Regions from separate parts of the Bacillus sp. GW821-FHT01G09 genome, predicted to be linked through region 3. Evidence: riboswitches for the same ligand, from Rfam matches in the RefSeq annotation. Region 3 holds a riboswitch; each other region holds the start of a gene.
What was found. A riboswitch is a leader RNA that binds a small molecule or an ion and turns the genes downstream of it on or off. The one in region 3 is predicted to bind S-adenosylmethionine.

Region 1: linked by a shared signal. The riboswitch ahead of metK (methionine adenosyltransferase) and the one ahead of AC07VD_RS08970 (phosphoadenylyl-sulfate reductase) in region 3 are both predicted to bind S-adenosylmethionine.
Region 2: linked by a shared signal. The riboswitch ahead of mtnW (2,3-diketo-5-methylthiopentyl-1-phosphate enolase) and the one ahead of AC07VD_RS08970 (phosphoadenylyl-sulfate reductase) in region 3 are both predicted to bind S-adenosylmethionine.

What each region holds. Positions count from the first base shown of each region.
Region 1 is NZ_JBWKWL010000003.1:474,486-485,318, reverse strand. It holds gene AC07VD_RS13090 (ABC transporter substrate-binding protein) at 1-574, opposite strand, end outside; gene AC07VD_RS13085 (alpha/beta hydrolase family protein) at 726-1,499, shown strand; gene AC07VD_RS13080 (DUF2584 domain-containing protein) at 1,551-1,793, shown strand; gene pckA (phosphoenolpyruvate carboxykinase (ATP)) at 1,832-3,415, opposite strand; SAM riboswitch class I at 3,612-3,750, shown strand; gene metK (methionine adenosyltransferase) at 3,918-5,120, shown strand; gene asnB (asparagine synthase (glutamine-hydrolyzing)) at 5,270-7,168, shown strand; gene alaP (alanine permease AlaP) at 7,305-8,696, shown strand; gene AC07VD_RS13055 (gamma carbonic anhydrase) at 8,942-9,457, opposite strand; gene ytpA (phospholipase YtpA) at 9,506-10,285, shown strand; gene AC07VD_RS13045 (tetraprenyl-beta-curcumene synthase) at 10,306-10,833, shown strand, end outside.
Region 2 is NZ_JBWKWL010000002.1:478,020-488,852, forward strand. It holds gene AC07VD_RS07940 (carbon-nitrogen family hydrolase) at 1-115, opposite strand, end outside; gene mtnE (methionine-glutamine aminotransferase) at 210-1,406, shown strand; SAM riboswitch class I at 1,445-1,545, shown strand; gene mtnW (2,3-diketo-5-methylthiopentyl-1-phosphate enolase) at 1,630-2,844, shown strand; gene mtnX (2-hydroxy-3-keto-5-methylthiopentenyl-1-phosphate phosphatase) at 2,841-3,548, shown strand; gene AC07VD_RS07960 (methylthioribulose 1-phosphate dehydratase) at 3,506-4,135, shown strand; gene mtnD (acireductone dioxygenase) at 4,150-4,686, shown strand; gene AC07VD_RS07970 (YkvA family protein) at 4,727-5,047, opposite strand; gene spo0E (aspartyl-phosphate phosphatase Spo0E) at 5,250-5,507, shown strand; gene AC07VD_RS07980 (hypothetical protein) at 5,593-6,024, shown strand; gene kinD (sporulation kinase KinD) at 6,052-7,572, opposite strand; gene mhqR (MarR family transcriptional regulator MhqR) at 7,765-8,202, shown strand; gene motB (flagellar motor protein MotB) at 8,242-9,027, opposite strand; gene motA (flagellar motor stator protein MotA) at 8,999-9,811, opposite strand; gene clpE (ATP-dependent protease ATP-binding subunit ClpE) at 10,195-10,833, opposite strand, start outside.
Region 3 is NZ_JBWKWL010000002.1:679,404-690,236, forward strand. It holds gene AC07VD_RS08955 (dihydroorotate dehydrogenase) at 1-284, shown strand, start outside; gene pyrF (orotidine-5'-phosphate decarboxylase) at 253-972, shown strand; gene pyrE (orotate phosphoribosyltransferase) at 969-1,601, shown strand; SAM riboswitch class I at 1,746-1,851, shown strand; gene AC07VD_RS08970 (phosphoadenylyl-sulfate reductase) at 2,013-2,714, shown strand; gene cysP (sulfate permease) at 2,726-3,790, shown strand; gene sat (sulfate adenylyltransferase) at 3,839-4,987, shown strand; gene cysC (adenylyl-sulfate kinase) at 5,000-5,593, shown strand; gene cobA (uroporphyrinogen-III C-methyltransferase) at 5,692-6,465, shown strand; gene sirB (sirohydrochlorin chelatase) at 6,468-7,253, shown strand; gene sirC (precorrin-2 dehydrogenase) at 7,234-7,722, shown strand; gene rqcH (Rqc2 family fibronectin-binding protein) at 7,762-9,474, opposite strand; gene AC07VD_RS09010 (calcium-translocating P-type ATPase, SERCA-type) at 9,596-10,833, shown strand, end outside.

The DNA of each region.
Region 1 (10,833 bases), on a different contig from region 3:
AGAGCTGTACATACTCACCGGTTCCAGAAGCAAACGCATTGGCAATATTGGCGAAGTCTATGTTCTGGATGAGGTCTATATCCTTATGCGGGTCAATCTTATGTTTGTTCAGCACATACTCGCCGACCATTTGCGGCATGCCGCCTTTTCGTTGACCGAGAAACGTTTTTCCTTTCAGCTGATCCCAGTCGAAGTGTTCAACATCTTCTCTCGCGACAAGAAACGTTCCGTCTGTCTGAGTCAGCTGGGCGAAATTAATGACGGGATCTTTAGCTCCTTGCGCTTCGACATAAATAGATGTTTCTGACCCGACAAGCGCGATGTCGGAGCCGTTGGAAAGAAGCGATGTCATCGTTTTGTCTCCGCCCCAGGTCGTATTCACATCGACATCAAGCCCTTCTTCCTTAAAAAAACCTTTAGACTCAGCAACATATAAAGGTGCGTAAAAAATTGAATGGGTCACTTCAGCTACTTTGACTTTGGTGAGCGTTTCTTCCTGCTTGCAAGCCGCCAGGGCGATCATGAGAAAGATACTGCCGACACAGGCGAAGCCCAGCCTTAACCATCTGTTCACATAGACAACCTCCTTATTTCGCATCAAGTTAATATCCTTTTTTGCTTTACATATCGTATGATGGGTATAAAAATGTGTGAATGCCTAACCAGGTTCTCCGGATGTAATTTTGGAGTAAGGAAAGCATATAGAAAAAAAGGAGGCGGCTGTTTTGATTGTAGAGAAAAGTAGATTTCCGTCGCCGAGCCAGCATGTGCGTTTGTATACGATCTGCTACCTGTCAAATGGATTACGGGTTAAGGGGCTTCTGGCTGAGCCGGCGGAACCGGGACAATATGACGGATTTTTATATTTGCGCGGCGGGATAAAAAGCGTGGGCATGGTTCGGCCGGGCCGGATTATCCAGTTTGCATCCCAAGGGTTTGTGGTGTTTGCTCCTTTTTACAGAGGAAATCAAGGAGGAGAAGGCAATGAGGATTTTGCCGGAGAAGACAGGGAGGATGCATTTTCTGCTTTTCGCCTGCTTCAGCAGCACCCAAATGTCAAGAAGGATAGAGTCCACATCTTCGGCTTTTCCCGCGGCGGAATTATGGGAATGCTTACTGCTATCGAAATGGGCAGGCAGGCAGCTTCATTTGTTTCCTGGGGAGGCGTCAGTGATATGATTCTTACATACGAGGAGCGGCAGGATTTGCGGCGAATGATGAAAAGAGTCATCGGCGGAACACCGAAAAAGGTGCCTGAGGAATATCAATGGAGGACACCGTTTGACCAAGTAAACAAAATTCAGGTTCCCGTGCTGTTAATCCATGGAGAAAAAGACCAAAATGTTTCGATTCAGCATTCCTATTTATTTGAAGAGAAGCTAAAACAACTGCATAAGCCGGTGGAGACATGGTACTACAGTACATTCACACATTATTTCCCGCCAAAAGAAAACCGGCGTATCGTACGGCAGCTCACACAATGGATGAAAAACCGCTGACAGTGAAATATGTTATGATAAAGAAAAAAGAGAACGAAAGGGGATTTCACTTTGGGAATGCCTGTTGAATTTAATACACTGATTGTGACAAAAGGAAAAGAAGTTCGCATAGATGAGAATATATTCACGTTAGAGAAGGACGGATACCGAGTATATCCGATGGAGATTCCAATGGATGTACGCAAAACAAAGTTTGGCGAAAAGTCAGGCACAGCTGAAGTGCAGAAGCTTCAATGGGAAGATGGCCGGACCATCATTACATATAAGCTGACTTCTTTGCATTCCGTCAATTAAAACAAGCCAAGAGCATAATTGCTCTTGGCTTTTGTTTTTTATACGAGAGGGCCGCCTGCCTGGGCGATGGCATCGGTATGTGCGAACTTTTTAAAGTTCTCTTTGAATTCATTTGCAAGGTAGACTGCTTTTTCTTTGTATTCTTCCTTGTTGGTCCATGTGTTTTCAGGTTGAAGGATATGATCAGGAACGCCAGGAACATGAGCCGGAATGTGCAGGCCGAAAATATCGTCAGTTATCATTTCTGCATCCTCTAATTTACCTTCAATCGCTGCTTTGACCATTGCTCTAGTGTAAGAAAGCTTCATTCGTTCGCCTGTGCCGTAGCCGCCCCCGGTCCAGCCGGTATTGACTAAGAAAACGTCTGCGCCGTGTTCATCGATCTTTTTGCCGAGCATTTCAGCATAGACGTGAGCAGGAAGCGGCAGGAACGGTGAGCCGAAGCATGTAGAGAACGTTGTTTCAGGAGACGTTACACCACGTTCGGTTCCGGCAAGCTTACTCGTGTAACCGCTCAAGAAATGGTACATCGCCTGCTCCTTCGTCAGTTTGCTGATCGGCGGCAGGACTCCGAAGGCATCAGCCGTCAAAAATACAATTGCTGACGGATGGCCAGCCATGCTTGGAGTCACGATGTTGTCAATCATATGAATCGGGTAAGCTGCCCGCGTGTTTTCAGTATAAAAGGAATCATCATAATTGGCTTCGCGTGTATCTTCATCAACAACGACATTTTCGAGAACAGACCCGAAGCGGATCGCGTTAAAGATTTGCGGCTCCTTTTCCTCGCTTAAATGAATGCACTTAGCGTAGCACCCGCCTTCAATATTAAAGACGCCTGTATCAGACCAGCCATGTTCATCGTCACCGATCAGCTTGCGGTCAGCATCTGCCGACAGGGTGGTCTTGCCTGTTCCTGACAGTCCGAAGAAAAGGGCGACATCGCCTTTTTCACCAACATTGGCGGAGCAGTGCATAGATAAAATATCTCTTTCAGGCAGCAGGAAATTCATAATGGAGAAAATGGACTTCTTCATTTCACCGGCATACTCAGTTCCGCCGATTAAAATTGTCCGCTTTTCGAAAGAGACAATAATGAACGTTTCGGAATGAGTGCCGTCTGTTTTTGGATCCGCTTTGAAGTGCGGAGCAGAAAGAATGGTGAACGGCTGCTCAACTGTTTTCTTATCATTTCCTTCCGGACGGATAAACAGCTGCCGCGCAAATAAATTGTGCCATGCGAACTCATTTACGACAGTGATCGGCAGCCTGTATTTCTCGTCTGCTCCGGCAAATCCTTCGAAAACAAACAGTTCATCTCGCTCCTTTAAATAGCTGACAACTTTCGTATACAGCCGCTCAAACGCTTCTTCTGAAATGGGCTGATTCACCAAGCCCCAATCGATCTTATTTTTCGTGCTTTCTTCCTCCACGATGAATTTATCTTTAGGTGAGCGTCCTGTGTAAGCGCCTGTTGTCGCGCGAACAGCACCTGTGGATGTTAAAATGCCTTCGTTTCGGGAAAGTACTTTTTCTGTTAGCTGTGCTGCTGATAAATTATGACGCACATTTGGACATGTTAATAAGGCTTGTAAATCAGCGGTCAAATCAACTGAGTTCATATGAAACCTTCCTTTATCGTTTTTTGTGTTTTGCTAATTGTTAATTAGTATAACATATATTTTCAAATAGTCTATACTATTTATTATTTTTTGTGTGTGCATTTCCATTGTTTTCCCTCAATATAGGTGCCTATTTCTTCTGAATCATATTGACATTGCAAACCCTTTTACGATAAGATATTTCATTGAGCGGATACTCTTATCCCGAGCTGGCGGAGGGACAGGCCCTATGAAGCCCAGCAACCGGTTTCTCTGTTATTTATTATGTTCAACTGAGTGAGACAACCAAGGTGCTAACCTGTTGCAAGGTTGTATGATTCCTTGAGCGATAAGAGTGAAAGGCACAAAGACCAAACCCTTTCCTCGATGGAAAAGGTTTTTTTATTTCATAAATATGCCAATTAACATTCTCTAATATAACTGTACATTGTATAAGAGGGAGCGAGTTCCGTATCATATATACAAGGTCTTTCGGGAGGCCTTGTGCAGGAGGAAGCAAATCATGAGTAAAAATCGTCGTTTATTTACATCAGAATCTGTTACGGAGGGGCATCCGGATAAAATCTGTGACCAGATTTCTGACAGTATTTTAGATGAAATTTTAAAGAAAGACCCTAACGCGCGTGTTGCTTGTGAAACATCTGTGACAACAGGTTTGGTTCTTGTAAGCGGAGAGATCACAACTTCTACGTATGTTGACATTCCGAAAACGGTTCGCCAAACCATTAAAGAAATCGGATACACACGTGCAAAATACGGATTTGATGCGGAAACTTGTGCGGTTTTAACATCAATTGATGAGCAGTCTGCTGATATCGCGATGGGCGTAGACCAAGCGCTTGAAGCCCGTGAAGGCACAATGAGCGACGAAGAAATTGAAGCGATTGGTGCGGGTGACCAAGGATTAATGTTCGGTTATGCGTGCAACGAAACGAAAGAGCTTATGCCTCTTCCAATTTCACTTGCCCATAAATTAGCCCGCCGCCTAAGTGAAGTCCGTAAAGAAGATATTCTTCCGTACCTTCGCCCTGACGGCAAAACACAGGTAACGGTTGAGTACGATGAAAATAACAAACCAGTCCGCATTGACGCGATTGTTATTTCAACTCAGCATCACCCTGAAATTACACTTGAGCAAATTCAGCGCAACATTAAAGAACATGTAATCAATCCGGTTGTTCCTGAAGAGCTGATTGATGAAGAAACAAAATATTTCATCAACCCTACAGGACGTTTCGTAATCGGAGGCCCTCAAGGGGATGCGGGACTTACAGGACGCAAAATCATCGTTGATACGTACGGCGGCTATGCACGCCACGGCGGAGGCGCGTTCTCAGGTAAGGACGCGACGAAGGTAGACCGTTCTGCAGCTTATGCGGCAAGATACGTTGCGAAAAACATCGTTGCGGCTGAGCTTGCTGATTCTTGCGAAGTACAGCTTGCTTACGCGATCGGTGTTGCACAGCCTGTGTCAATCTCAATCAACACATTCGGTTCCGGAAAAGCTTCTGAGGAAAAACTGATTGAAGTTGTTCGCAATAACTTTGATTTACGACCTGCCGGCATTATCAAAATGCTTGATTTGCGCCGTCCGATCTACAAACAAACTGCTGCGTACGGCCACTTTGGACGTCACGATGTTGACCTTCCTTGGGAGCGTACAGACAAAGCGGAGCAGCTGCGTAAAGAAGCGTTAGGAGAATAATTTTATAGCCGCTTACTGGTTAAGCGGCTTTCCCTTTTTTATCGTTGTATTCATGTTTATTTTTTTACATAACTGTGAAACCAAATACTATTCACAGCGTCTATAAATAGGGGTTCAATGATGACAATTTTAATTATGGAGGCAATACTATGTGTGGATTTGTCGGGGTTTTTAACAAGCATCCGTTAGCTCAAACCGCTGATCAAGAAGAACTAATCAAACAAATGAACCAAATGATCGTTCACCGCGGTCCTGACAGTGATGGATATTTCCATGATGAGCACGTCGGCTTCGGATTCAGACGGCTCAGCATTATTGATGTAGAAAATGGCGGACAGCCTTTATCATATGAAGATGAAACATATTGGATTATCTTTAACGGAGAAATCTATAACTATATTGAACTGAGAGAAGAACTTGAAGCAAAGGGGTACACATTCAACACGGATTCGGACACAGAGGTTCTTCTTGCGACTTACCGTCACTATAAAGAAGAAGCGGCGTCCAAACTGCGCGGTATGTTTGCCTTTCTGATTTGGAATAAAAACGATCATGTGCTTTATGGAGCAAGAGATCCATTCGGCATTAAACCGTTGTACTATACAACAATCAATGATCAGGTTTATTTTGCCTCAGAGAGAAAAAGTTTAATGGTTGCTCAGAATGATATTGAAATAGATAAAGAGGCATTGCAGCAGTACATGTCTTTCCAATTTGTTCCTGAACCGAGCACGCTTGATGCCCATGTGAAAAAAGTAGAGCCGGGTTCACAGTTCACAATCCGCCCGGACGGCGATATCACATTCAAAACGTATTTCAAAGCGAACCTCAAGCCGGTTCAGACTGAAGAAGACAAGCTTGTGAAAGAAGTCAGAGACGCGATCTATGACTCTGTAAACGTTCATATGAGAAGTGACGTTCCTGTCGGTTCGTTCCTGTCTGGCGGGATTGATTCTTCCTTTATTGTGTCTGTTGCGAAGGAATTTCATCCAAGCTTAAAAACATTCTCTGTCGGCTTTGAACAGCAGGGCTTCAGTGAGGTTGATGTAGCGAAAGAAACGGCAGCGGCGCTGGGCATTGAAAATATCAGCAAAGTCATTTCGCCTGAGGAATACATGAATGAGCTTCCGAAGATCGTATGGCATTTTGATGACCCGCTTGCTGATCCGGCAGCGATTCCGTTGTACTTTGTTGCAAAAGAAGCGAAAAAACATGTAACGGTTGCTTTATCAGGTGAAGGAGCGGATGAGCTCTTCGGCGGATATAACATTTACCGTGAGCCGCTTTCGCTTAAACCGTTTGAACGCATTCCGTCCGGCCTGAAAAAGATGCTTCTGCACGTTGCTGCCGTTATGCCTGAAGGTATGAGAGGAAAGAGCCTGCTTGAGCGCGGCTGTACTCCGCTTCAGGATCGTTATATCGGTAACGCGAAAATCTTTGAAGAGTCTGTCAAAAAGCAGCTGTTGAAGCATTATAATCCGAACCTTTCATATCGCGATGTGACGAAGACTTACTTTACAGAAAGCAGCTCGTACAGCGATATCAACAAAATGCAGTATGTCGATATCCACACTTGGATGCGCGGCGACATTTTGTTAAAGGCGGATAAAATGACGATGGCGAATTCTTTGGAACTGCGTGTGCCGTTCTTGGATAAAGTCGTATTCGACGTCGCTTCAAAAATTCCTGATGAGCTGAAAACGAAGAACGGCACGACGAAGTATCTTCTTCGCAAAGCCGCTGAAGGAATTGTGCCTGAGCATGTATTAAACCGCAAAAAGCTTGGTTTCCCTGTACCGATCCGTCATTGGCTGAAAAACGAAATGAACGAATGGGTGCGGAATATTATCCAGGAAAGCCAAACGGATGCTTATATCCATAAGGATTATGTCCTTCAGCTTCTTGAAGACCATTGTGCGGACAAGGCTGATAACAGCCGTAAAATCTGGACTGTACTGATCTTTATGATCTGGCACAGCATCAATATTGAAAAACGGTATATGCCTGAAGAGCTGAGCCATCAGCCTAAAGAAGTCATCTTTGTGTAACAGACAACAAGGCTTTCGAGTAGTCGAAAGCCTTGTTGTTATCCTTTTATTTCTCCATCATCATTGGTTTACCCAATTCATACGAAATATTCAGAAAAATGATTTAATGATATTTTTTTCTAGGGGAGAAGAAAGCATGCAAAAACAAAAACAAGAGCTGCACCGCGGACTCGAAGAAAGGCATATTTCTTTAATGTCTTTAGGAGCTGCTATAGGAGTAGGGTTGTTCCTCGGCTCCGCATCAGCTATTCAATTAGCAGGGCCTGGTATTTTGGTAGCGTATGCCGCAAGCGGCCTGGTCATGTTTTTTATTATGAGAGCGCTTGGGGAAATGGCCATTCAAAAACCGGTCGCAGGCTCCTTCAGCAGGTATGCGCGTGATTATTTGGGACCGCTTGCAGGCTATTTAACAGGGTGGAACTACTGGTTTTTATGGGTTGTCACCTGTATGGCCGAAATTACTGCTGTCGGCATCTATATGGGGTTCTGGTTTCCGGACGTGCCAAACTGGATTTGGGCATTATCGGCGCTGGTCATTATGACGGGTGTTAATTTCCTGGCTGTCAAAGCTTACGGTGAGCTGGAATTTTGGTTCGCATTGATTAAAATTGTTGCGATCTTATCCATGATTGCTGTCGGTTTATTGATGATTATTGCAGGAGTCGGTAATGGGGGCATTGCAACTGGAATCAGTAATTTGTGGAACAACGGAGGATTTTTCCCTCATGGTTTAAAAGGGGTTCTATTGTCTCTTCAAATGGTCATGTTCGCCTATTTAGGGATTGAAATGATCGGGGTGACGGCTGGCGAGGTGAAAAACCCGCAAAAATCGTTAGCCAAAGCAATTGATACAGTATTTTGGCGGATTTTGATTTTTTATGTAGGCGCTTTATTCGTCATTATGTCTATTTATCCGTGGCAGGAAATTGGCTCTCAGGGAAGCCCATTTGTTCTCACGTTCCAAAAAGTGGGCATTCCATCAGCTGCAGGCATCATTAACTTTGTCGTGTTGACAGCCGCGCTGTCTTCATGCAACAGCGGTATTTTCAGCACAGGGCGGATGTTGTTTAACTTGGCGGAACAGAAAGAGGCCCCACAAGCATACGGTCAGCTGACGAAAGGCGGCATCCCGGGTAAAGCTGTTCTGGCTTCTGCGGGCGCTTTATTAGTCGGAGTGCTGTTAAACTACGTTGTCCCTGCGAAGGTATTTACCTGGGTTACAAGTATTGCGACGTTCGGAGCGATTTGGACGTGGGCGATCATTTTGCTTTCTCAAATCAAATACAGGAAAAGTTTGAAGCCTGAAGAAAAGAAACAATTAAAGTACAAAATGCCTTTATTTCCGTTTACGTCTTATGTGTCATTGGCATTTCTAACATTCGTTGTCATTCTTATGGCTTACAGCCCTGATACAAGAGTAGCCGTGATTATCGGGCCGATATGGTTTCTCATCTTGCTGGCTGTGTACTATGGAAAAGGGTTTCACAAAAAAAATGCGGCTGCTGCCAGCGAACGAAATATCAGCTGACAAAAAGAGCTCCCAGTGGGCTCTTTTTGTGTGTGCTCATAGAAAATAGAGAACAGGAAAGAATAGGTATGTGTTTTTGCAGAGGCTGTTTATAGTTTTGTGATAAGATAAAAGTCATACGTTTCATGCTATATGTGAACGTTTTATGGAAAAATCGAAACCCGAACTGTGATGACGTCCGGGTTAACGATGGTTATTGCTTTCAAATATAATTTGAAAAATGGTAAAGTAAGACGAAGCAGGTCTTATGTTTGTTGAAGAAATTTATAATATTGGCCCTTTTCTACATATTCTGACCGTATTCTTTGCATATCTTTCCGGTCTTCTTCCGTCAAAGGGCGGATGACTTTTGCAGGGCGGCCAAAGGCGAGATGGCCAGGCGGAATGATTTTTCCGGGCGGGACAAGACTGCCGGCACCAATAAAAGCGCCTTCGCCAATTTCGGCTCCGTCTAAAATGATTGAGCCCATGCCGATTAAGGCGTTCTTGCGGATAACAGCGCTATGAAGTGTAACCTGATGGCCTATCGTGGCGTCATCTTCAATGAGTAGCGTCTTGTTCGGGCTTTGATGAAGGCAGCTTAAATCCTGGATATTGACTCTGTTTCCGATTCTGGTCGGTGCAACATCTCCCCTTATGACAACAGAAAACCAAATGCTGGACTGTTCTCCGATAACGACATCACCGGTAATTGTTGCATTATCAGCTATAAAGGCTGTTGGGTGGATATCTGGCTTGTGTTCCTTATAAGGGTAGATCATAAGATTCATCCTTCTTTCTCTATTTAAATTTCGTATGAGGTGAAGAGCATGTGGACCTGGAAAGCAGACAGACCTGTTGCAGTGATTGTAATCATTCACGGGGCAAGTGAATATCACGGACGATATAAATGGCTGATTGAAATGTGGCGGTCTTCGGGTTATCACGTTGTCATGGGCGATTTGCCTGGACAGGGAACAACGACAAGAGCGAGAGGGCATATTCGCTCGTTTCAAGAATACATTGATGAAGTAGATGCTTGGATAGATAAAGCGCGAACCTTTGATCTGCCGGTTTTTCTGCTAGGTCACAGCATGGGCGGTCTGGTCGCGATTGAATGGGTTAAACAGCAAAGAAATCCCCGGATTACGGGAATTATTTTATCATCACCGTGTCTCGGACTGCAAATTAAAGTCAATAAAGCGCTTGATCTTGCATCAAAAGGCCTGAATGTCATCGCTCCGTCACTTAAGGTTGATTCGGGATTATCAATTGATATGGCGACGCGCAATGAGGACGTCATCGAGGCTGACCAAAATGATTCGTTATACGTCAGGAAAGTTTCTGTCAGATGGTACAGAGAGCTTTTAAAGACAATTGAATCGGCAATGGTGCCGACAGAGGCATTTTTGAAAGTTCCGCTTCTTGTGATGCAAGCCGGTGATGACAAGCTTGTTGACAAAACGATGGTCATCAAGTGGTTTAATGGTGTTGCTTCTCATAATAAAGCATACAGAGAGTGGGAAGGGCTTTACCATGAGATCTTCAATGAACCCGAGAGAGAAGATGTCTTTAAAGCAGCAAGAGCGTTTACTGATCAATATATTTGAACTAGTAGGGGGTGCATGTGTTGACAGTACCGGAACATCCTTTTGGATTGATGACAAAGGTATATCGAGATATTTTTCCGCTCGTTCATCAAGAGCTGGACATATGGAAGCAAAAATCAGAATCGATTCATAACAGTGAATTGAAAGCACAGGCAACCGCAAGTATTCGGGACAAAACGTTTCACTGTGAAGGCGGCGGCATACTGGCCTTATTGTCAGGCAGCCAAAAGCAGAAATGTGTCGAGTTTATCATCGCGTATCAAACGATTAGTGATTATTTGGACAATCTATGTGACCGCAGCACCTCGCTGGACCCGCAGGATTTTCGGATGCTCCATGCCTCAATGCAGGACGCACTGACAGTGGGAGCGGAACTGCAAAATTATTATCAATTCAGGGAAGAACAGGATGACAGCGGATATCTGCACGAACTGGTCAAAACGTGCCAGCGTGTCCTTGGTTCCATTGAGCACTATGACATGATTAAACCTTATCTGCTTGAACTGTGCGGCTATTATTGCGATTTGCAGGTGCATAAGCACGTTATT
Region 2 (10,833 bases), 200 kb from region 3:
CAAGAACATCAGCATGTTTGCTTTCTATTCCGATGAAAAATTCAGCCTTTTTTATATTTTCCGAAGGTTTTCCGTATGAAATATCAAATTGAAGACAAGATATCGTCCATTTCATCTTTTTAACACCCCAAATTTTTCTTTACTTTTTTCATTTAACCATATATGATGATGGACTATCATTTCAAGATTTTTTTAGAAGGTGAGAATAGATGAAATTTGAACAGTCTCATGTATTGAAGGAATTGCCTAAACAATTCTTCGCTTCTCTGGTGCAGAAAGTGAACCGAAAGCTCGCAGAAGGACATGACGTTATCAATCTAGGACAGGGAAATCCAGATCAGCCGACTCCTGAACATATTGTCGAGGAGATGAAACGAGCTGTTGCTGATCCTGAGAATCATAAATATTCGTCTTTTCGCGGCTCATACCGTCTGAAGTCAGCGGCTGCTGCATTTTACAAAAGAGAGTACGGCATTGATCTGGATCCGGAAACCGAAGTCGCTGTATTATTCGGCGGAAAAGCCGGTCTTGTCGAGCTCCCGCAATGCTTGTTGAATCCCGGTGATACGATTTTAGTTCCCGATCCGGGTTATCCTGATTACTGGTCGGGTGTCACACTTGCAAAAGCAAAGATGGAAATGATGCCGCTCGTAAAGGACAGGGCGTTTCTCCCTGATTACAGCAGCATAACCGCTGAAGTAAGGGAACAGGCGAAATTGATGTATTTGAATTATCCGAATAATCCGACCGGAGCTGTTGCTACTTCCGAGTTCTTTGAAGATACCGTGCGTTTTGCGGCTGAAAACGGAATCTGCGTCGTTCACGATTTTGCTTACGGCGCTGTAGGATTTGACGGCTGCAAGCCTTTAAGCTTTTTGCAGACTGAAGGTGCGAAGGATATCGGAATTGAAATTTACACGCTGTCAAAAACGTATAATATGGCAGGATGGCGGGTTGGCTTTGCCGTCGGAAACGCTTCGGTCATTGAAGCGATCAATCTTTATCAAGACCATATGTTTGTCAGTCTTTTCAGAGCGACTCAAGAGGCTGCAGCAGAGGCACTGTTAGCCGATCAGACGTGTGTGGCAGAGCAAAATGCCAGATATGAGAGCAGGAGAAACGCTTGGATCACGGCATGCCGGGAAATCGGCTGGGATGTAACAGCTCCCGCAGGTTCTTTTTTTGCATGGCTGCCTGTGCCTGAAGGCTATACTTCTGAGCAGTTCTCAGATCTTTTGCTGGAAAAAGCGAATGTGGCGGTTGCGGCTGGAAACGGCTTCGGTAAATATGGCGAGGGCTACGTCAGAGTCGGACTTTTAACAAGTGAAGAAAGACTTAAGGAAGCCGCTTATCGAATTGGCAAACTGAACCTGTTTACCCAAAAAAGCATTGACAAGACTTTATAACGATGGGATAATTCAAAATAATTTATAAAATCTATATTTTCTTATCAAGAGCAGGCAGAGGGACGAGCCCGATGAAGCCCGGCAACCGACTTATAAAGCACGGTGCTAATTCTTGCAGCTAGCGGCTGAGAGATAAGATTCGGACGAGAAACGAAACCTCTTTAGACGCGATTGCAGTTTGAAGAGGTTTTTTGATATGGATGAAAATGAAAGGAGCTCTGGCATGAGTGAGTTATTAGCGACATATCTCCTGACCGAACCGGGAGCCGATACAGAGAAGAAAGCAGAACAAATCGCAACAGGATTGACAGTAGGCTCCTGGACTGATCTGCCCCTTGTAAAACAGGAGCAAATGCAAAAGCACAAGGGGCGGGTGATAAAAGTTGAGGAGAGAGAGGGAACTGCATCAGAAAAACAAGCGGTCATCACAATTGCCTATCCTGAAATCAATTTCTCTCAGGATATTCCGGCTTTGCTGACAACAGTGTTTGGCAAGCTGTCCCTGGACGGAAAAATCAAATTAATCGATCTTCACTTCTCTGAAGCATTTAAGCGTGCACTGCCGGGACCGAAGTTTGGCGTATACGGCATCCGGAAGCTGCTGGGAGAGTTTGAGAGACCGCTGTTAATGAGCATATTTAAAGGCGTAATCGGAAGGGACCTGAGTGATATTAAAGAACAGCTCCGGCAGCAGGCGCTTGGCGGAGTTGACTTGATTAAAGACGATGAAATTTTCTTTGAGACTGGTCTAGCGCCTTTTGAAACAAGAATTGCAGAAGGAAAGCAAATATTGAAAGAAACGTATGAACAAACCGGACATAAAACGCTGTATGCGGTGAATTTGACCGGACGTACGGCTGATCTGTTAGACAAAGCGAGACGCGCCGCCGAGTTGGGAGCGGATGCGCTTTTGTTTAATGTCTTCGCTTACGGCTTGGACGTTATGCAAGGCCTTGCAGAAGATCCTGAAATCCCAGTTCCGATTATGGCGCATCCAGCAGTGAGCGGAGCGTTTACGTCTTCTCCGTTTTACGGTTTTTCTCACGCTCTTTTACTCGGAAAATTAAACCGATATTGCGGTGCTGACTTCAGCCTCTTTCCGTCTCCATATGGTTCGGTTGCGCTTCCAAGAGCAGATGCACTGGCGATTCATGAAGAATGTGTGAGAGAGGATGCTTTTAACCAAACATTTGCTGTTCCGTCAGCAGGCATTCATCCCGGCATGGTTCCGCTATTAATGCGTGATTTCGGCATAGACCACATTATTAACGCCGGAGGAGGCGTACATGGACATCCGAACGGTGCCCAAGGCGGGGGGCGAGCGTTCAGAGCCATTATTGATGCGGTCCTAGAGGCCCAGCCGATTGATGAAAAAGCCGAACAATGCAAGGACCTTAAGCTTGCGCTAGATAAATGGGGAAAGGTTGAAGCCGTATGACGACTCGAAAACCTTTTATTATTTGTGATTTTGACGGAACCATCACGATGAACGACAACATTATAAATATCATGAAAACATTTGCTCCCCCAGAGTGGGTGGCATTAAAAGACGGCGTACTTTCCAAAACGCTGTCGATCAAGGAAGGTGTCGGGCGGATGTTCGGCCTTCTGCCCAGCAGTTTAAAAGAAGAGATTACAAGTTTTGTATTAGAAGATGCAAAAATCAGGGAAGGCTTTCGGGAATTTGTAGCATTTATCAATGAGCACGAGATTCCGTTTTATGTTATAAGCGGTGGAATGGACTTTTTTGTATATCCTTTGCTTGAAGGCATTGTGGAGAAAGACCGCATTTATTGCAACCATGCTTCATTTGACAATGACTATATCCATATTGACTGGCCTCATTCCTGCAAGGGCACATGCAGCAATCAATGCGGGTGCTGTAAGCCGTCGGTCATCCATGAACTTTCTGAACCGAACCAATATATCATCATGATCGGTGATTCGGTTACAGATGTGGAGGCAGCAAAGCTATCTGACCTATGCTTTGCAAGGGATTATTTATTAAACGAATGCCGGGAGCAAAACCTCAATCATCTTCCGTATCAAGATTTTTATGAGATCAGAAAGGAAATTGAGAATGTAAAGGAGGTACAGGAATGGCTGCAAAACAAGAACGCTGGCGAGAGCTCGCTGAAGTAAAAAGGGAATTGGCAGAGAGAGATTGGTTTCCGGCGACTAGCGGCAATCTGTCAATTAAGGTTACAGATGATCCTTTAACATTTCTCGTCACTGCAAGCGGAAAAGATAAACGCAAAGAGACGGTTGAAGATTTTCTGCTGGTTGATCAAAACGGAGAGCCTGCTGAAAGCGGGCATTCTCTGAAACCGTCAGCAGAAACGCTTTTGCATACACATTTGTACAATAAAACCAATGCCGGATGCTGCCTGCATGTCCATACGGTAAACAATAATGTGATTTCAGAGTTATACGGAGACCAAAAGAAAATCACATTCAAAGGCCAGGAAATTATAAAAGCACTCGGCTTGTGGGAAGAGAACGCAGAAGTGACCATTCCGATTATAGAAAATCCGGCACATATCCCGACGCTTGCGGCACTGTTTGCGGAAGAGATTTCAGAAGATTCAGGAGCTGTTCTGATCCGAAATCATGGTATTACGGCTTGGGGGAGAACAGCATTTGAGGCAAAAAGAGTGCTTGAAGCGTATGAATTTTTGTTCAGCTACCATTTGAAATTGAAAACACTCCAGCATCAGCTGGTTAAATAAAAGGAGGAATTGAAATGGCTACAATTCGAATTCATGATGAGGCAAATACAACGATTGAAAATCAAGAGGAAGTGGCAATCTTTCTGGACAGTCAAGAGGTTATTTATGAGCAATGGGATATCACGAAGCTTCCGGAACATCTCTCAGAGAAATATGACCTGACAGAAGAAGAAAAACAGCAAATTCTTGATACCTTCGAAACTGAAATTAAGGATATCTCAACCCGCCGCGGCTATAAAGCACAGGATGTTATTTCATTGTCAGACAGCAATCCGAAACTTGATGAACTGCTTGAAAACTTTAAAAGAGAGCATCACCATACAGACGATGAGGTTCGTTTTATTGTAAGCGGACACGGTATTTTTGTCATTCAAGGCAAGGACGGCACGTTTTTTGATGTCCGTTTAAACCCTGGAGATTTAATCTCTGTGCCTGAGAATATCCGTCATTACTTCACGCTTCAGGAGGACCGCAAAGTTGTCGCGGTGAGAATTTTTGTCACAACTGAAGGCTGGGTTCCGATTTATGAAAAAGACAGCGTGAATCAATAAGTATGAGAAAGCCCCGTTCATCGAACGGGGCTTTTTATATTTATTGCAAACGCCACTTTTCATACTGTGACAGTTCTTTTTTAATCAGTGTCCAAATCAAACCTAAAACAGCTGCATCGTCAATGAACCCAAGACCGAGGATTACGTCTGGAATGATATCGAGCGGCATGACGATATACAGAATTGCGGCAGTTAACAGCAAAAGTGTTTTAACCTGTGAACGAGGGTAGTCGCCATTACGCCAATCGCGAAGCATCTGAAAAAAAGTAGTGATGTGCTGAATACATTTTTTTCGGTTTTTCCTCTTCAAAATTGCTTTTCCGCCTGCCGCTCCGAGCATAATTGCTTTCTTTTTCTTCATTGGGCATACCTCCTGCCTGGCGGCGTGTTTAAGATATTCTTCACCTGGGTATTGTTCTTCTAATCCTATCAATATATCTATTATACCTGAAAAATTAACTTATTTAATGAAAATATGTTTACAAATAAAGTATAATCTGTAATAATGCACAATAACCCAATCAAACTTGTTTCCTATTTCTTAGCGGCGAGGGGTGAAGTGAATGGGCGGTTCTTCTGAACAAGAAAGATTGTTGGTGTCTATTGATGAAAAAAGAAAGTTAATGATAGATGCCGCTAGAAAGCAGGGATTTACAGGGCATGACACGATCAGGCACAGTCAGGAGCTGGATTGTTTAATAAATGAATATCACCAGCTTATGCACGAAAACGAACATTCCCAAGGGATTCAAGGCCTTGTAAAGAAATTAGGCTTGTGGCCCCGCAGAGATGTTATGCCAGCATATGATGCAAATAAATAGCGGCCTATCAGATGCATATATAAAGAGAGAGCTTTTCGGAAGCGCTCTTTTTTTCTGGAAAAAATTCATATGAAAGAGGGAACTAATGAAAGAACTGGCGATTCTCATTACCGAAATGGTCAATCAATTTCATGATGCTTTTATTTCCTTATGCGGAATATTTGGCATTCATTTAACTGACAAAGAAATGCATTTTTGGGTGATCGGCATTTTTGGCATATTCTTTTTCGGCGTCACTCACGCTGTGTTTACATGGCTTTCTAAATGGAGTATGACAGCCTTGTCCTTTATCTATACCGTTACAGTCATCATTGTCATCGTATTTGCGATTGAGATTCAGCAAAAGGTGACGGGGAGAGGGAATATGGAGTTTTTAGATGCCACGGAAGGTATAAAGGGTTTTTTAGTATTTTTTATGTTTTTTTTGCTTTTGAAAATGCTGTTGCGTTTCATCAAAATCCTTTTTTCTGGAAGACCAGCAAGCAAATCGAATGGCAATGCCCGATCACGAAGATAAAAAACCCTCCTGACATGGTCAGGGGGGCTATGATGCGGATACGGGGAGGGTGATTGTCACCTCTGTGCCTCTTCGCACTTCACTTTCAATATGAATAGAGCCTCCGTACATCAGCACGATCCGTTTACAAACAACAAGGCCGAGCCCGGTTCCTTTTTCTTTAGAAGTAACAAAGGGAAGGAAGATGTGATCCAGCATTTCCTGAGAAATCCCTTCACCGTTATCCACAACTTTGATTATGGCTTTTTTATCTAAAGCTCCCAGGGAAATCGTTAGTTTGCCTCCTTCAGGCATTGACTCGAGGCCATTTTTTGCTACATTTAAAATCACTTGTTTAATATGATCTTTTGTACATTTTACGAGTAAGGGCTGCTCGGTTAAATACTGTAATTCGACTTCAACATTGTATAGATTGCCCTCAGAATAAATGATCGGCATAATCTCTCCGATAATGTCCTGAAGTGAGTTCAGCTCCCATTTTTCAGCTGTCGGCTTGCCGAGAACAAGAAACTCACTCACTATTTGATTGATGCGCTTTATCTCCTGTTCGATAATGGAGAAGTAAAGCTGATCTTCCTCACCTTTATATTTCTTTTGCAACAGCTGAATAAAGCCGCTTATGCCGGTAAGAGGATTACGGATTTCATGGGCTGTGCTGGCAGCAAGCGTCCCGATCAGCTCTAATTTTTGCGCCTCATTTTCTGAGCGCTCCAGCTGGGTCTGCCGCTTCAGCAAATAATACAGCACGAGAATAAAAAGGATATTCAGCAGAACAATAATACATGAAAGCGGAAGCACTAGGCTTTTCGTCAGTTCTTCTATTGTGACCGGGTTCGGATAGACTTTCATATTCCAGCTGATATCATCCAGATATCCGCTGACAGGTTTCTGATCCTCTGCATGAGATGCTTGTCCGCTCGCAAAAATCATTTTCCCGTCTTGGTTCACAACTTCAATATAAACATCAGGGCTTAGTAAGTTAATGAGATTTTTCAAATAATCAATTTGAATAGCTGCGACAAGATAATCTGTCACATTACGTTTTGAGTCCAAAACAGGGACACAAATTGTGAAAATTGGCTGACCAGTAATTCTGCTCGAATAACTATCTGAAATGACTGTCTTTTTAGTTTCCTTTGCTTTTGTAAAAAAAGATCTGTCGGCCAGGTTTACTTTCGTTTTTAATTCGGTTGTGCTTGCGGTGACGTCTCCTTTGGCATTGAGAAAATAGAGACCGGAAAATCTCGGCTCTGAATCAAAGGTCTTTTCCAAAATTGACTGCATTTTCTTTATATCAACCGGTCTGTCGATGGCGATGGACAAGGAGGTCATTCTCGCCATTGTTTCTCCGATTAAATAATTGATTTTGTTGCGGTGAAGGTTTAGCAGGACACTTGCTTCTTGTTTATGTTCTGCAGCTATTGTATCTTTTTCTTTTTCATATACGAAAAAGCTGATGACGATTGCCGGAATCACGACCAGTATGATATAAAGTTTGACTCTCCCGCAGGCGCCTTTTAGTATTTTCAATTTGCATCGCTCCAACATACACCTGATTAGAGGTATTATATCATTGTTTCTTCTTCTTTAATAAGAAAAAATAACCAAAAAAATTAGAAAAAGGTGTTGGCAAGCTTACATTTTAAAAAAGAAGAGAAATATTGGAAAGATTTTTATTGACATTTTGGTCTTTGTTTATTAATGTTTCTCTGTAACGGTTTCTAAAAGGATGATTGAGACATGACAGAAAAATCACTGAAGTTATTTATCGTGCTGTCGCGCGCGTATCGGTCTATTAACGATCATATGAATAAGCATATTCATAAGCATGGGCTGAATCCGACTGAATTTGCTGTGCTAGAGCTTTTGTACCATAAAGGCGATCAGCCGCTGCAGCAGATAGGAGATAAAATTCTCTTGGCTAGCGGGAGCATCACATACGTTGTAGATAAGCTGGAGCAAAAAGAACTTCTCATTCGGAAAGCGTCTCCTACAGACAGACGAGTGACATTTGCGCAAATTACTGAAAAAGGCATCGGTCTTTTGAACGATATTTTCCCTGATCACGCTGCTGAAATTGATGAAATGATCAGCGTATTAAGCGAAGAAGAGGTAGAGATGTGCACCGAAATGTTAAAAAGAGTAGGATTAAACGCAAAACAGTTTCATAATAAGTAAAAAAAGGAAGCCTGATATGTCACAAGGCTTCCTTTTTTGTTATTTTTCATTTGTTTCCGCTGCGCCTCTCGGCAAAATGAGAACTTCAACCCGCCGGTTTTTGCTTCGGCCTTCCGCAGTTTTATTGGAAGCCACCGGTTTATACTCGCCATAACCCTTGGCGCTGAACACTTTTGCATCGAGCTTGGGGTTTTCAATCAGGAGCCCCATAAAGTTTACCGCTCTCATGACGCTTAAATGCCAGTTTGATTGGAATTCAGAATTTTTAATTGGCATATTATCAGTATGTCCGCTGATAATGATATTTCTTGGCGGGTTAATCACAAGAAGATTTGAAATCTCTTTTGCAAGCGGCACATCTTCCTTACGGATGGTCGCTTTTCCAGAATCAAAGAAGATGCTGTCTTTAATCGTAATCAGAAGGCCTTCACTAGTCATCTTCGTCTCCAGCTGATGTTCCAGCTTTTTATCTTTGATGAACTTTTCCACCTGGCTCTTCACATTTTCAAGTTCTTCTTGATCAGCTGCTTTTTCTTTTTCTTTCTTGTTTTTCTCTTTCTCTTCTTTTTCCTTTTTCACTTCATCGATGCCGTCTGACTCGTTTTCAGGAGGAGTGACACTGGAGTAGTCCAGTACACCGGTTCCGCCTGTAAAAACTTCATTAAATGATTTTGAGAGCATTTGAAACTTAGCTGCGTCAATCGAGCTGCTCGCGTACAGCACAATAAACAATGCCAGGAGAAGAGTAAGGATGTCGGCGTAAGGAACGAGCCATGATTCATCAACGTGCTCGTCCTCATGCTTCTTCTTCTTTTTTCTCGCCATTTTGCGCCTCTCCTTGTTCTGCAAATTTCAAGCGGTCCTTCGCAGGAAGATACATTAAAAGCTTTTGTTCGATGACTTTCGGTGCTTGTCCTTCTAAAACGGATAAAACACCTTCAATCATGACCTCACGCAGTTTTACTTCTTGTTTTGATTTTCGTTTTAATTTATTTGCGAAAGGATGCCATAACACATACCCTGTAAAGATACCGAGAAGTGTGGCAACAAAGGCGGCACTGATGGCGTGTCCAAGCTCATCTGTGTTATCCATATGAGAGAGAGCGGCAATCAGCCCGATTACAGCACCGAGTACTCCAAGTGTCGGGGCGTACGTTCCCGCTTGTGTAAAAATAGCGGCTCCGGCTTGGTGCCTGTCCTCCATTGCTTCGACTTCCTCTGTCATAATATCTCTGATAAATTCCGCGCTTTGCCCGTCAACAGCCATGCTGAGCCCGTTTTTCAAGAAAGCATCATCTACATCCTCAATGCTTGCTTCTAAAGCAAGCAGACCTTCGCGGCGTGCAAGCTGAGCCCATTCAGAGAACATAGGAATGAGTTCCTCTATTGTGAGCTGTTTATTTTCCTTAAATAACACTCGAAACAACGCAGGCACTTTTTTAATTTCTTTTGTTGGGAACGCAATAACGACTGCTGAGATTGTCCCGGCGATAATAATTAAAATGGCAGCGGGGTTTGCAAGGGCGCTGAAACTGACGCCTTTCAGAACCATCCCGACGCTCAATGCCACAAAAGCAAGAATAATACCGATTAACGAAGTTTTATCCATAGTTTTTCACCAAATCCTTTTTTACTAGCTTGTCTATGGTTAATATCGGTTTTGGTGCCCGGAACTTTAGGGACATTGTGAATTTGTTCATGAAATATTCAAGGAAGAGGCATAGAAGGGAGAAATAAACAAAAACGGGCTCTCCAAAATTGAAAAGCCCGGGTGTCTACTGAAATTAGCAGCTTTCTTGCAAGCTGTCCTTCAGATGGTATTCGTATAATAGTAGAAATACATATTCACTGTATATAAACATGTTCCATCCCTCCTTAAAAAAAGTGTAAAGGATGAAGGGAAGTAGCGCTTCAGGGGAAGGGACCGTATTTTCTAAGTCAAGAGTATGAAAGCATAAAAAAAGCGGCTTCCTAAAAGGAAACCGCTGATTGTTATTTCGCTCGCACTTTGATTTTATCATCTTCTAAAATCACGTGAAAACTTGTGATCTCGCCATTATCAAGCAGCAGATCGGTCATTTCATCCTCAACCCATTCTTGGATGGTTCTTCTAAGCGGACGTGCACCGAATGAAGGGTGGTAGCCCAGCTCAGCGATTTTTTCTTTCGCTTCATCTGTCACATTCAAGCTAATGCCCCGTTCAGCCAATGTTTCTTCAAGTTCTCCAAGAAGAAGGCTGACGATTTTGACAAGATGTTCTTTTTCCAATGAGCGGAACTCAATAATGCTGTCAAAACGGTTGAGGAACTCAGGTTTAAAGAACATGCTCAGTGAATCAATTAATGTTTGTTCTTCGATGACACTGTCATCTGATTGGAAACCGACTTTCGTTTGTTTCTCACCAGCACCCGCATTACTTGTCATGATGATCACAGTGTCTTTGAAGCTTACGGTTCTGCCTTGGCTGTCTGTCAGACGGCCATCCTCCATAATTTGCAGGAACATATGCTGAACGTCTGGGTGTGCTTTTTCAATCTCATCCAGCAACACAATGTTGTAAGGATTGCGGCGCACTTTCTCAGTTAATTGTCCAGCTTCCTCATGGCCGACATATCCAGGCGGTGAACCGAT
Region 3 (10,833 bases):
TGAAGCCGGTTGCCATTCGCATGGTGTATGAAGTCAGCCAGGCGGTCAACATCCCGATTATCGGAATGGGAGGCGTGCAAACGGCTGAAGATGCCCTGGAATTTCTTCTCGCGGGAGCAAGCGCAGTCGCTGTCGGAACAGCAAACTTTGTGAATCCTTTTGCATGTCCAGAGATTATTGAACAGCTCCCATCTGTTTTGCTCCAATACGGCTATCAATCAATTGAAGAATGCATCGGAAGGAGCTGGAATCATGAAAAACAACCTGCCCATCATCGCGCTTGATTTTGCGTCAGCTGAAGAAACACTTGCGTTCTTAGCGCCTTTTCAGCAAGAACCGTTATTTGTAAAGGTTGGGATGGAGCTTTTTTATCAAGAAGGGCCATCTATCGTGAAACAACTAAAAGAAAGAAACTGCGAGCTATTTTTAGATCTAAAGCTTCATGACATCCCGACTACTGTAAACAAAGCGATGAAGCGCCTTGCCAGTCTTGGAGTAGACCTCGTCAATGTTCATGCTGCCGGGGGCAAAAAAATGATGCAGGCAGCTCTCGAAGGCTTAGAAGAAGGTACGCCGGCTGGAAAAAAACGTCCGTCACTTATCGCGGTAACCCAGCTGACAAGCACATCTGAACAAATCATGAAAGATGAACTGCTGATCGAAAAGTCTCTGATTGATACGGTTGTGCACTACAGCAAACAGGCGGAAGAAAGCGGACTGGATGGAGTGGTGTGCTCTGTTCATGAAGCAAAAGCCATTTACCAAGCGGTGTCGCCTTCATTTCTGACTGTCACTCCGGGGATCAGAATGTCAGAGGACGCTGCGAATGACCAAGTCCGCGTAGCGACGCCTGCCATTGCAAGAGAGAAAGGTTCATCAGCGATTGTAGTAGGACGCTCGATTACAAAAGCGGAAGACCCGGTAAAAGCCTATAAGGCTGTCAGACTTGAATGGGAGGGAATCAAATCTTGAAACAAATCATCGCAAAACATCTATTAGACATCCAAGCTGTATTTTTACGCCCGAACGAGCCGTTCACATGGGCAAGCGGCATTTTATCACCGATCTACTGTGACAACCGCCTTACGCTATCTTTCCCAGAGGTCAGAAACGATGTTGCTTCAGGTATCAGCAAGCTTGTCAAAGAGCATTTTCCTGAAGCTGAAATGATTGGGGGAACAGCAACTGCCGGTATTCCTCATGCTGCTCTTGCGGCTGACCGTTTGAATCTTCCGATGTGTTATGTGAGGAGCAAGCCGAAGGCGCACGGAAAAGGCAATCAGATTGAGGGAGCTGTGCAAGAGGGGCAAAAAACAGTTGTCATTGAAGACTTAATTTCCACAGGAGGCAGTGTGCTTGAAGCTTGTGCAGCTTTACAAGCGGCCGGCTGTGAAGTGCTTGGTGTCGTCTCAATCTTTACGTACGGACTTCCTAAAGCGGAGGAAGCCTTCGCAAAGGCAGAACTGCCATACTACTCATTAACTGATTATGATACGCTCACAGAGGTCGCGCTTGAAAACGGAAATATTCATTCAGATGATCTAAAAAAGCTGCAAACATGGAAACGAAATCCCGAGTCAAAAGATTGGTTTAAAAAATAAAAAATAAATTCAAATGATGTAAAGAGGCTTCAAAGCCTTGATGTACTTGAAAACAGGCTGTGAGGCCTGTTTTTTTATTAATCCTATAAAAAAAGTCGGGTTGACTTATGTTAGAATTGTGCTAAAATTTACTACAAATCTAAAAACTTATCAAGAGCGGCTGAGGGACTGGACCTATGAAGCCCGGCAACCTGCATAGTTTGTAAGGTGCTACTTCCAGCAAAATGAATTCCATTTTGAAAGATAAGGGCTACATGCTGTTCCTGTCTTTCTTTCCGCCGGATTGAAAGTTTTTTATTTTAAGAGGTAAAAAGGCTATCTGTATATCAGCAGCCGCGAATCACATTACATGGGAAAAGACAACCGGCAGAAAGCTACTGTTTGTTTGTCTCCGAAAGGAGGAAAGAAGAAATGTTAACGTATGATAATTGGGAAGAACCAACGATTACATTTCCGGAAGACGATCCTTATAAAGGAGCGCTGTCAGTTTTAAAATGGGCATACGGCCATTACGGCGATCAGCTTGTTTATGCTTGCAGTTTCGGAATTGAGGGAATCGTTCTGATTGACTTAATTTATAAAGTGAAAAAAGACGCAGAGATTGTGTTTCTTGATACAGGACTTCATTTTAAAGAAACCTATGAAACAATTGAACGAGTGAAAGAGCGTTATCCGGGTCTTAATATCATCCTGAAAAAACCAGATCTCACCCTTGAGGAACAAGCCGAAGAACATGGTGACAAACTGTGGGAAAGAGAGCCGAATCAGTGCTGCTATCTTAGAAAGGTTGTTCCTTTAAGAGAGACGCTTTCAGGACATCCAGCCTGGCTTTCCGGCCTGCGCCGTGATCAAGGGCCAAGCCGTGCCAATACGAATTTCTTAAACAAAGATGAAAAATTCAAGTCAGTAAAAGTTTGCCCGCTTATCCATTGGACTTGGAAAGACATTTGGAGATACACATCCCGGAATGAACTGGACTACAATCCGCTTCATGACCAAGGATATCCAAGTATTGGCTGTGCGCCTTGCACTGCTCCCGCTTTTACGGCAGAGGATTTGCGCTCAGGCAGATGGAATGGTATGGCGAAAACAGAATGCGGACTGCATGAATAAGGAGCTGCAAAATGGAATTAGCCGCTATTTTATTTAGCTTGTTTTTCGCGATGAATATTGGTGCAAGCGGCGCTGCAGCTTCGATGGGAGTTGCTTACGGCTCCGGAGCCATCAAAAAGAAAACCTACGCTTTGACCCTATGCGCAGTCGGTGTCTTTGCCGGGGCGGTCATTGGCGGAGGCGAGGTTGTAAAAACAATCAGCTCCGGCATTATTCCTGAGCAGACGATTACACTGACGATTGTTTGCATCATTATTGGAGCTGCTGCCCTGTCGCTCTTTACTGCTAATCTGCTCGGCATTCCTTTGTCGACAAGTGAAGTAACAGTCGGCGCGGTTGTCGGCGTGGGAGTGGCTTATAAAGTATTGTTTGTGAACAATCTTCTGATCATTGTGTCATTTTGGGTTTTTGTCCCGCTGTTTGCTTTCGGCTTCACCTATTTCGTATCTAAGCTGTTTCGTTATTTTAAGATTGAAGTAAAATCTTCTAAAAAGCAAAAAATCCTCGGCATTGTTTTGTTAGTTGCCGGATTTTTCGAAGCATTCTCTGCCGGCATGAATAACGTGGCGAATGCTGTTGGCCCGTTAGTAGCTGCCGGTGTGCTTGATGTCGGAAAAGGAACCTTGTATGGAGGAGCTTTTGTTGCTCTTGGCGCACTGTTATTAGGCCGGCGAGTGCTAGAAACAAACGGGAAGAAAATTACGAGATTCTCCAAAGGGGAAGGCATTCTCTTATCCGGTACAGGAGCGGGACTGGTGATCATCAGTTCTGTATTTGGGATGCCGGTGCCCTTGGCGCAAGTCACGTCATCGTCTATTATCGGAATAGGCATGGCAAAAAACGGTCCGAACGTGTTCCATAAACAAGTTGTTCAAACGATGCTGAAGGTATGGATCGTATCGCCGTTTTTATCTTTATCGATTTCTTATCTGCTTGTATCCTTGTTTTTAAAAGCAGATTATTATTCGATCTTTATCATGGTAAGTGTGCTTTTAGCGGCGGGCGGTGCCATCAGCCTGACAAAGGCCATTCGTAAAGAGAGACGCTCAGTCCACGAACAAGGCGGGGGAATCTGATCATTAATCTGAGTAATTTTATAAGTTAACTAGGAGGAGATGGATATTATGAGCTTAGCACCACACGGAGGAACATTAGTAAACAGAGTAGATGAATCATATGATGTGAGCGGCATTCAAAAAGAAATTGAACTTGATTTAATTTCTTTCGCGGATTTGGAATTGATCGGTATCGGTGCATACAGCCCGATTGAAGGTTTCTTTAATGAAAAAGATTACGTATCTGTGGTCGAAAACATGCGTCTTTCTTCCGGCGTTGTCTGGTCTCTTCCAATCACGCTTCCGGTCGATGCGCAAAAAGCAGCGGAACTGTCACTTGGTGAAACGGTAAAGTTAACGTATGAAGGAGAAACATACGGCGTTATCCAAATCGAAGACCTGTACGTGCCTGACAAACAAAAAGAAGCTGTCAATGTGTACAAAACAGATGAACAGGAGCATCCTGGTGTTAAAAAGCTGTTCAGCCGCGGCAATACATATGTCGGCGGGCCGATTACGTTGATTAAAAAAGCTTCAAAACAGTTCCCTGAATTTACATTTGAACCGTTAGAAACGAGACGCCAGTTTGCGGAAAAAGGCTGGGAAACCATTGTCGGTTTCCAAACAAGAAACCCTGTTCACAGAGCGCATGAATACATTCAAAAAACGGCTCTTGAAACAGTAGACGGCTTGTTCTTGAATCCGTTAGTAGGTGAAACAAAATCTGATGACATTCCAGCTGATGTACGGATGGAAAGCTACCAAGTGCTTCTTGATCATTATTACCCGAAAGATCGCGTTTTCCTTGGTGTCTTTTTAGCGGCGATGCGTTATGCAGGCCCGAGAGAAGCAATTTTCCACGCGCTTGTCAGAAAGAACTACGGCTGCACACATTTCATCGTCGGCCGTGATCATGCAGGTGTAGGTGACTATTACGGAACATACGAAGCACAGGAGCTGTTTGACACATTTAAACCTGAAGAACTCGGGATTACGCCGCTGAAATTTGAGCACAGCTTCTTCTGTAAAAAATGCGGAAATATGGGAACAGCGAAAACATGCCCTCATGGCAGAGAGCATCACGTCATTTTATCAGGCACTAAGGTAAGAGGTATGCTGAGAGACGGTGTGCTGCCGCCTGCTGAATTCAGTCGAAAAGAAGTCGTAGAAGTGTTAATCAAAGGGATGAAGAAAAAAGAAGAAGTAGGCGTATCTTAAGGAGGACTGGCAGTGACAAATCGCGATATTGTATGGCATGAAGCCTCTATCACAAAAGAAGAGTACCAGCAAAAAAACAAGCATAAAAGCTCCATTCTCTGGCTGACAGGGTTAAGCGGCTCAGGCAAATCAACCATTGCCAACGCCGCTGCGAGAGAATTGTTTGAGCAAGGCTACCAAGTGATTGTGCTGGACGGGGATAATATCCGTCACGGCTTAAATAAGGATCTTGGTTTTTCTGATGAAGACCGAAAAGAAAACATCCGCCGAATCGGAGAGGTGGCAAAGCTTTTTGTTCAGCAGGGAACCATTGTGATTACTGCTTTTATCTCTCCTTTCCGCGAGGACAGACAACAGGTTCGCGAGCTTGTGGAAGCGGGCGAATTTAATGAAGTCTACATTAAATGCGACCTTGATATTTGTGAACAAAGAGATCCGAAAGGGCTTTACAAAAAAGCAAGAAACGGCGAGATTCCGTTTTTTACAGGAATTGATTCTCCTTATGAAGAACCGGAAGCTCCAGAGCTCGTTCTTGATTCAGGACAACATGACCGTGAAGCGTGTAAAAATCAGCTGATCGAGTTTGTTAAACAAAAATTGAGCTGAATATGATCTGCTGCGTTCTTCTCAGGTGCCGGAATGCGAGCGAGAACATCATCACAGCGAATGCTCTGGAAGAACTCGAATAGATCGGGGGAAATACGATGGGGAAAGTATATATTGTAGGAGCGGGTCCCGGTGACCCTGATCTGCTGACAATTAAAGCGCTGAAAGCCATTGAAAAAGCTGATGTCATCTTATATGACAGATTAGTAAATAAAGAGATTTTACAATATGCCAAAGAGCAAGCAGACCTGATCTACTGCGGGAAGCTTCCGGATTTTCATACGATGAAGCAGGAAACCATCAATCGATTTCTTGTGAAGTATGCGCAAAAAGGGAAAATGGTTGTCAGACTGAAAGGCGGAGACCCTTTTGTGTTCGGCAGAGGAGGGGAAGAAGCGGAATGCCTCTCTGAAAATGGAATTCCGTTTGAAATCATTCCCGGCATTACGTCTGGAATCGCGGCAGCCGCTTATGCCGGGATTCCTGTTACTCATCGGGAGGCGGGCTCTAACGTCGCTTTTGTAACGGGTCATTATAAAAAAGAAGAAGATTTTGAGGAAAAGTGGAAAGCGCTGGCTACAGGAATTGATACACTTGTCATCTATATGGGTATCAAAAACGTGCAGCAGATTGAAAGAAAACTCCTTGAAAACGGCAGGGACGGTTCTACGCCGGCAGCCTTTATTCATTGGGGAACAACGGACAAGCAAAAATCTGTTTTTTGTACAGTTGACACCCTTTCAGAAACGGTGATAAAAGAAAACATTACAAATCCGAGTTTAATTGTCATTGGAAATGTTGTAAATTATCACTATAAGCTGGAATGGTTTGAATCTGAACTGAAAAAACAAGATTTAAGCGAGGCGTTGTAAAAATGAAACAAGCAATTTTATATGTCGGCCACGGCAGCCGGGTCAAAAAAGCGCAGCAAGAAGCCGCAGCCTTTTTGGAAGGATGCAAGGCCCACATCTCTGTGCCAGTACAAGAAATCAGCTTTTTAGAGCTTCAGGAGCCGACAATTGAGACAGGATTTGAAGCATGTGTGAAGCAAGGCGCCACTCATATCGCAGTGGTGCCTCTGCTTCTTTTAACAGCTGCGCATGCAAAACATGATATTCCGGAAGAAATTGCCCGTGCTGCATCTCGATATCCGTCAGTCCGCATTTCATACGGAAAGCCGATCGGGATTGACGAAGAAGTAGTCAAGGCTGTATATCACCGAATGAAAGACATAGGTGTTCCATATGAAAATGCCAGAGTGGTACTCATCGGAAGGGGAAGTTCAGATCCAGATGTCAAAAGAGACGTAACCGGTATTGCTAATCTTCTTCAGGAAATGATTCCAGTCAAGGAAGTCATTCCGTGCTTTTTGACAGCATGCGGCCCTAATTACAAAGAGGTTTTTTCAGAACTTAAAAAAGATGACGGCATAACAACCTTTATCGTTCCATATTTGCTCTTTACGGGTATGCTGATGAATGAAATCGAACGAGAGGTTCAGAAATTAAAAGCTCATAATCCGAACGTCTACCTCTCTTCCTATATCGGTTTTCATCCTCATGTAAAAAACGCGTTTTTGAACCGTGTGAGAGAAACTGCGGCAAATCCTGAGGGACAATTTGATTTTGATGGAGGTTCATATGCTTCCGCTGCACATTAGCCTGGAAAAGAAGAATGTTGTCATTGCGGGGGGCGGAAGCATCGCTCTCAGAAGGCTGAAAACGGTGATTTCTGAGGGAGCTGATATAACGCTCGTCAGTCCGGATGTTGAACCGGAAATCAAGCAAATGGCAGAAGAGCGATGTATCAAATGGGAAAAACGGACAATTGAAAAAGAAGATTATCTCAATGCTTTCTTAATTATTGCCGCGACGGATAATGCGGCAGTGAACAAAGAAATTGCCCAATCCGCTTCGCCTTTTCAGCTTGTCAATTGTGTCAGTGACGCTGAGCTTGGCAATGTATATATGCCGAAAATCGTAAAAAGAGGGCATGTCACTGTGTCTGTTTCTACAAGCGGAGCCAGTCCAAAGCACACGAAAGAGCTTGCTGAAAACGTGGATAAGCTGATTGACGGCGATTTTATTGCTGAAGTGAACAGGCTTTATCAGGTGAGAAGAAAGAAATAAGCCAGAGCATACAAATGCTCTGGCTTTTCTTTATGCGGCTCAGCTTTTTTTGAGCTTGATGACAGTATCAGCATCAGGCGTGACAAAGACGGTATGCTGGCTGTCATAGGTGACGAAACCGGGTTTCGCGCCGTTTGGTTTTTTGACATGTCTGATTTTTGTATAATCTACAGGCACTGAACTTGAATCTTTAGCTTTTGAAAAATAAGCTGCAATTGTCGCGGCTTCCATGATTGTTTGCTCATCCGGTTCGCTGCTTCTGATCACAACGTGGGAGCCTGGAATGTCCTTCGTGTGAAGCCAGATATCGTCTCTGGCCGCCACTCTTGTCGTTAAATATTCATTTTGACGATTGTTCTTACCCACTAAAATTGTCAGCCCTGAGGTGGATTCATATGTTTCTAACACCGGATTGTGCGGTTTTTGCTTTTTCTGGCCTTTTTGCTGCTTAGGGCGTAAATATTTGCCCTCTACAAGCTCTTCCCTGATTTCGCTGATATCCCGGGGAGAAGCGGACGAAAGCTGCTGAATCAGCTGATCAAAATATTCGATCTCTTCCTGTGCCAGCCTGATTTGCTCCTCGACAACTGCGACCGAATTTTTCGCTTTCTGATACTTCGTGAAATAGGCCTGTGCGTTTTCAGAAGGCGTTTTGTTCGGGTTTAAAGGAATCGTGATTGTCGGGCTTTCTTCATCATAATAATTGATGACCTCAGCCTGTTTATCACCTTTTTTCAGCATATATAAATTAGCGGTTAAAAGCTCCCCGTAAAGCTGAAATTCCTTCGCGTTTTCCGAATACTCCAAGGTTTTCTCTAATTTTTTAATTTTGTTGGCATTCTTCTTCCGTTCGTTCACAACAAAACGCTCAAGATCCTGAGCCTGCTGTTTGACCCGGTCTCGTTCAGCTTTTCCGAAATAAAAACGGTCGAGCAGTTCGCTTAATGAATCAAAACGGCGCGCTTCGCCCTTTAGATGAGTCAGCTCCAGCAGATAAAAATATTCCTTTCCGTTTACAGTCGTAATGTTGGGAATGAAACGGTGCTCTTTCACTTCGGCAAACAGTGCCAGCAACGCTTTTGGCAGTGTGACTTTGTTGGCAAGGCCTGCTCTGTGAACTGCTTCTTTGGCGAAAAGCGGAGACACGCCTGAAAAGTGGTCGACAATTTGTTTATCAAGCCTTCCTTCTTGAAAGCTGAGGTGACGCAAAATATCATCTTCTGACACCTCAAGAGGCGATATTTTGTCCTGAGCAGGCGGAAGCTTATAATCTTGGCCGGGCAGTACTGTACGGTAGCTGTTCATTGACGGTGATAAATGCTTAAGTCCGTCGATAATCACATTTTCTGCTGCGTCAGTCAAAATGATATTGCTGTGGCGGCCCATAATTTCTACATAAAGCTTTCGTACGGTTTCATCGCCAATTTCGTTTCGGCTTTTGATATGAAAAATCATAATGCGGTCTAAGTCCGCTTGTTCAATTTTCTCAATGAATCCGCCTTCGATATGCTTTCTCAGCAACATGCAAAACATTGGCGGTTCGCTTGGATTTTCATAAGCTTGTGCCGTGATATGCACCCGTGAATAGCTCGGATGTGCCGATAATAATAGTTTTTGGTTTTTTCCCTTGGCACGGATGTGGAAAATCACATCGTGCTTATATGGCTGATGGACTTTTGTAATTCGTCCGCCCATTATTTTCTCGTTAAGTTCGTGTGTCATTCCGTATGTAAACATGCCATCAAACGACATATGCAATACACCCTCTCATTCTTCCTGCATTCGATAATTATAGCATGAAATGGGACGAGTCAGAATAAGCATGCTTATAGAGTGATATCTCTATAAGAGAGCAGGGGAGTGGACGAGCGGAATGAAGTTTCATGAAATGGGACAAACAGATTTACTAGAGGCAACCAATACGTCCATGAAACAAGGATTAACTGAAAAAGAGGTAAAAAAACGTCTTGACAAGCATGGACCAAACGAGCTGCAAGAAGGGAAAAAAACTTCAGCGCTTCTCTTGTTTTTCGCGCAGTTCAAAGATTTTATGGTGCTTGTGCTTCTGGCGGCAACGTTAATCTCAGGATTTCTTGGTGAATATGTAGATGCGGTTGCGATTATTGCGATTGTGTTTGTGAATGGCATACTCGGTTTCTTTCAAGAAAGGCGTGCTGAGCAATCTCTTCAGGCTTTAAAAGAGCTTTCAACACCGCATGTCATGGCACTCAGGGAAGGAAGCTGGACAAAGATTCCTTCTAAGGAACTTGTGCCGGGGGATATTGTGAAATTTACGAGCGGGGACAGAATTGGCGCAGACGTTCGAATTGTTGAAGCGAGAAGCCTTGAAATAGAAGAATCAGCGCTGACCGGGGAATCAATCCCGGTTGTGAAGCATGCTGATAAATTGAAAAAACCTGATGTTTCACTTGGCGATATTACCAATATGGCATTTATGGGAACGATTGTGACCCGCGGCAGCGGTGTCGGGGTTGTCGTCGGGACAGGAATGAATACGGCTATGGGGAAAATTGCCGACATGCTTGAATCGGCAGGGACATTGTCAACCCCGCTGCAAAGAAGACTGGAGCAGCTCGGGAAGATTTTGATTGTTGTTGCATTGCTTCTGACCGTACTTGTCGTTGCTGTCGGTGTTATTCAGGGTCATGATCTATACAGTATGTTTTTAGCAGGTGTCTCGTTAGCGGTAGCCGCTATTCCGGAGGGGCTGCCGGCGATTGTGACAGTGGCGCTTTCGCTTGGTGTACAGAGGATGATTAAACAAAAATCCATTGTTAGAAAGCTTCCTGCTGTTGAAACGCTTGGGTGTGCGTCTATCATTTGCTCAGATAAAACAGGGACAATGACCCAAAACAAAATGACAGTGACGCATGTCTGGTCCGGAGGGAAAACATGGAGAGTGGCAGGGGCCGGCTATGAACCGAAAGGAAGCTTCACACTAAACGAAAAAGAGATCAGTGTCAATGAACATAAGCCGCTTCAGCAGATGCTTCTGTTCGGAGCGCTTTGTAACAACTCCAATATTGAGAAAAGAGACGGCGAATATGTGCTTGACGGAGATCCGACAGAGGGAGCGCTGCTCACCGCGGC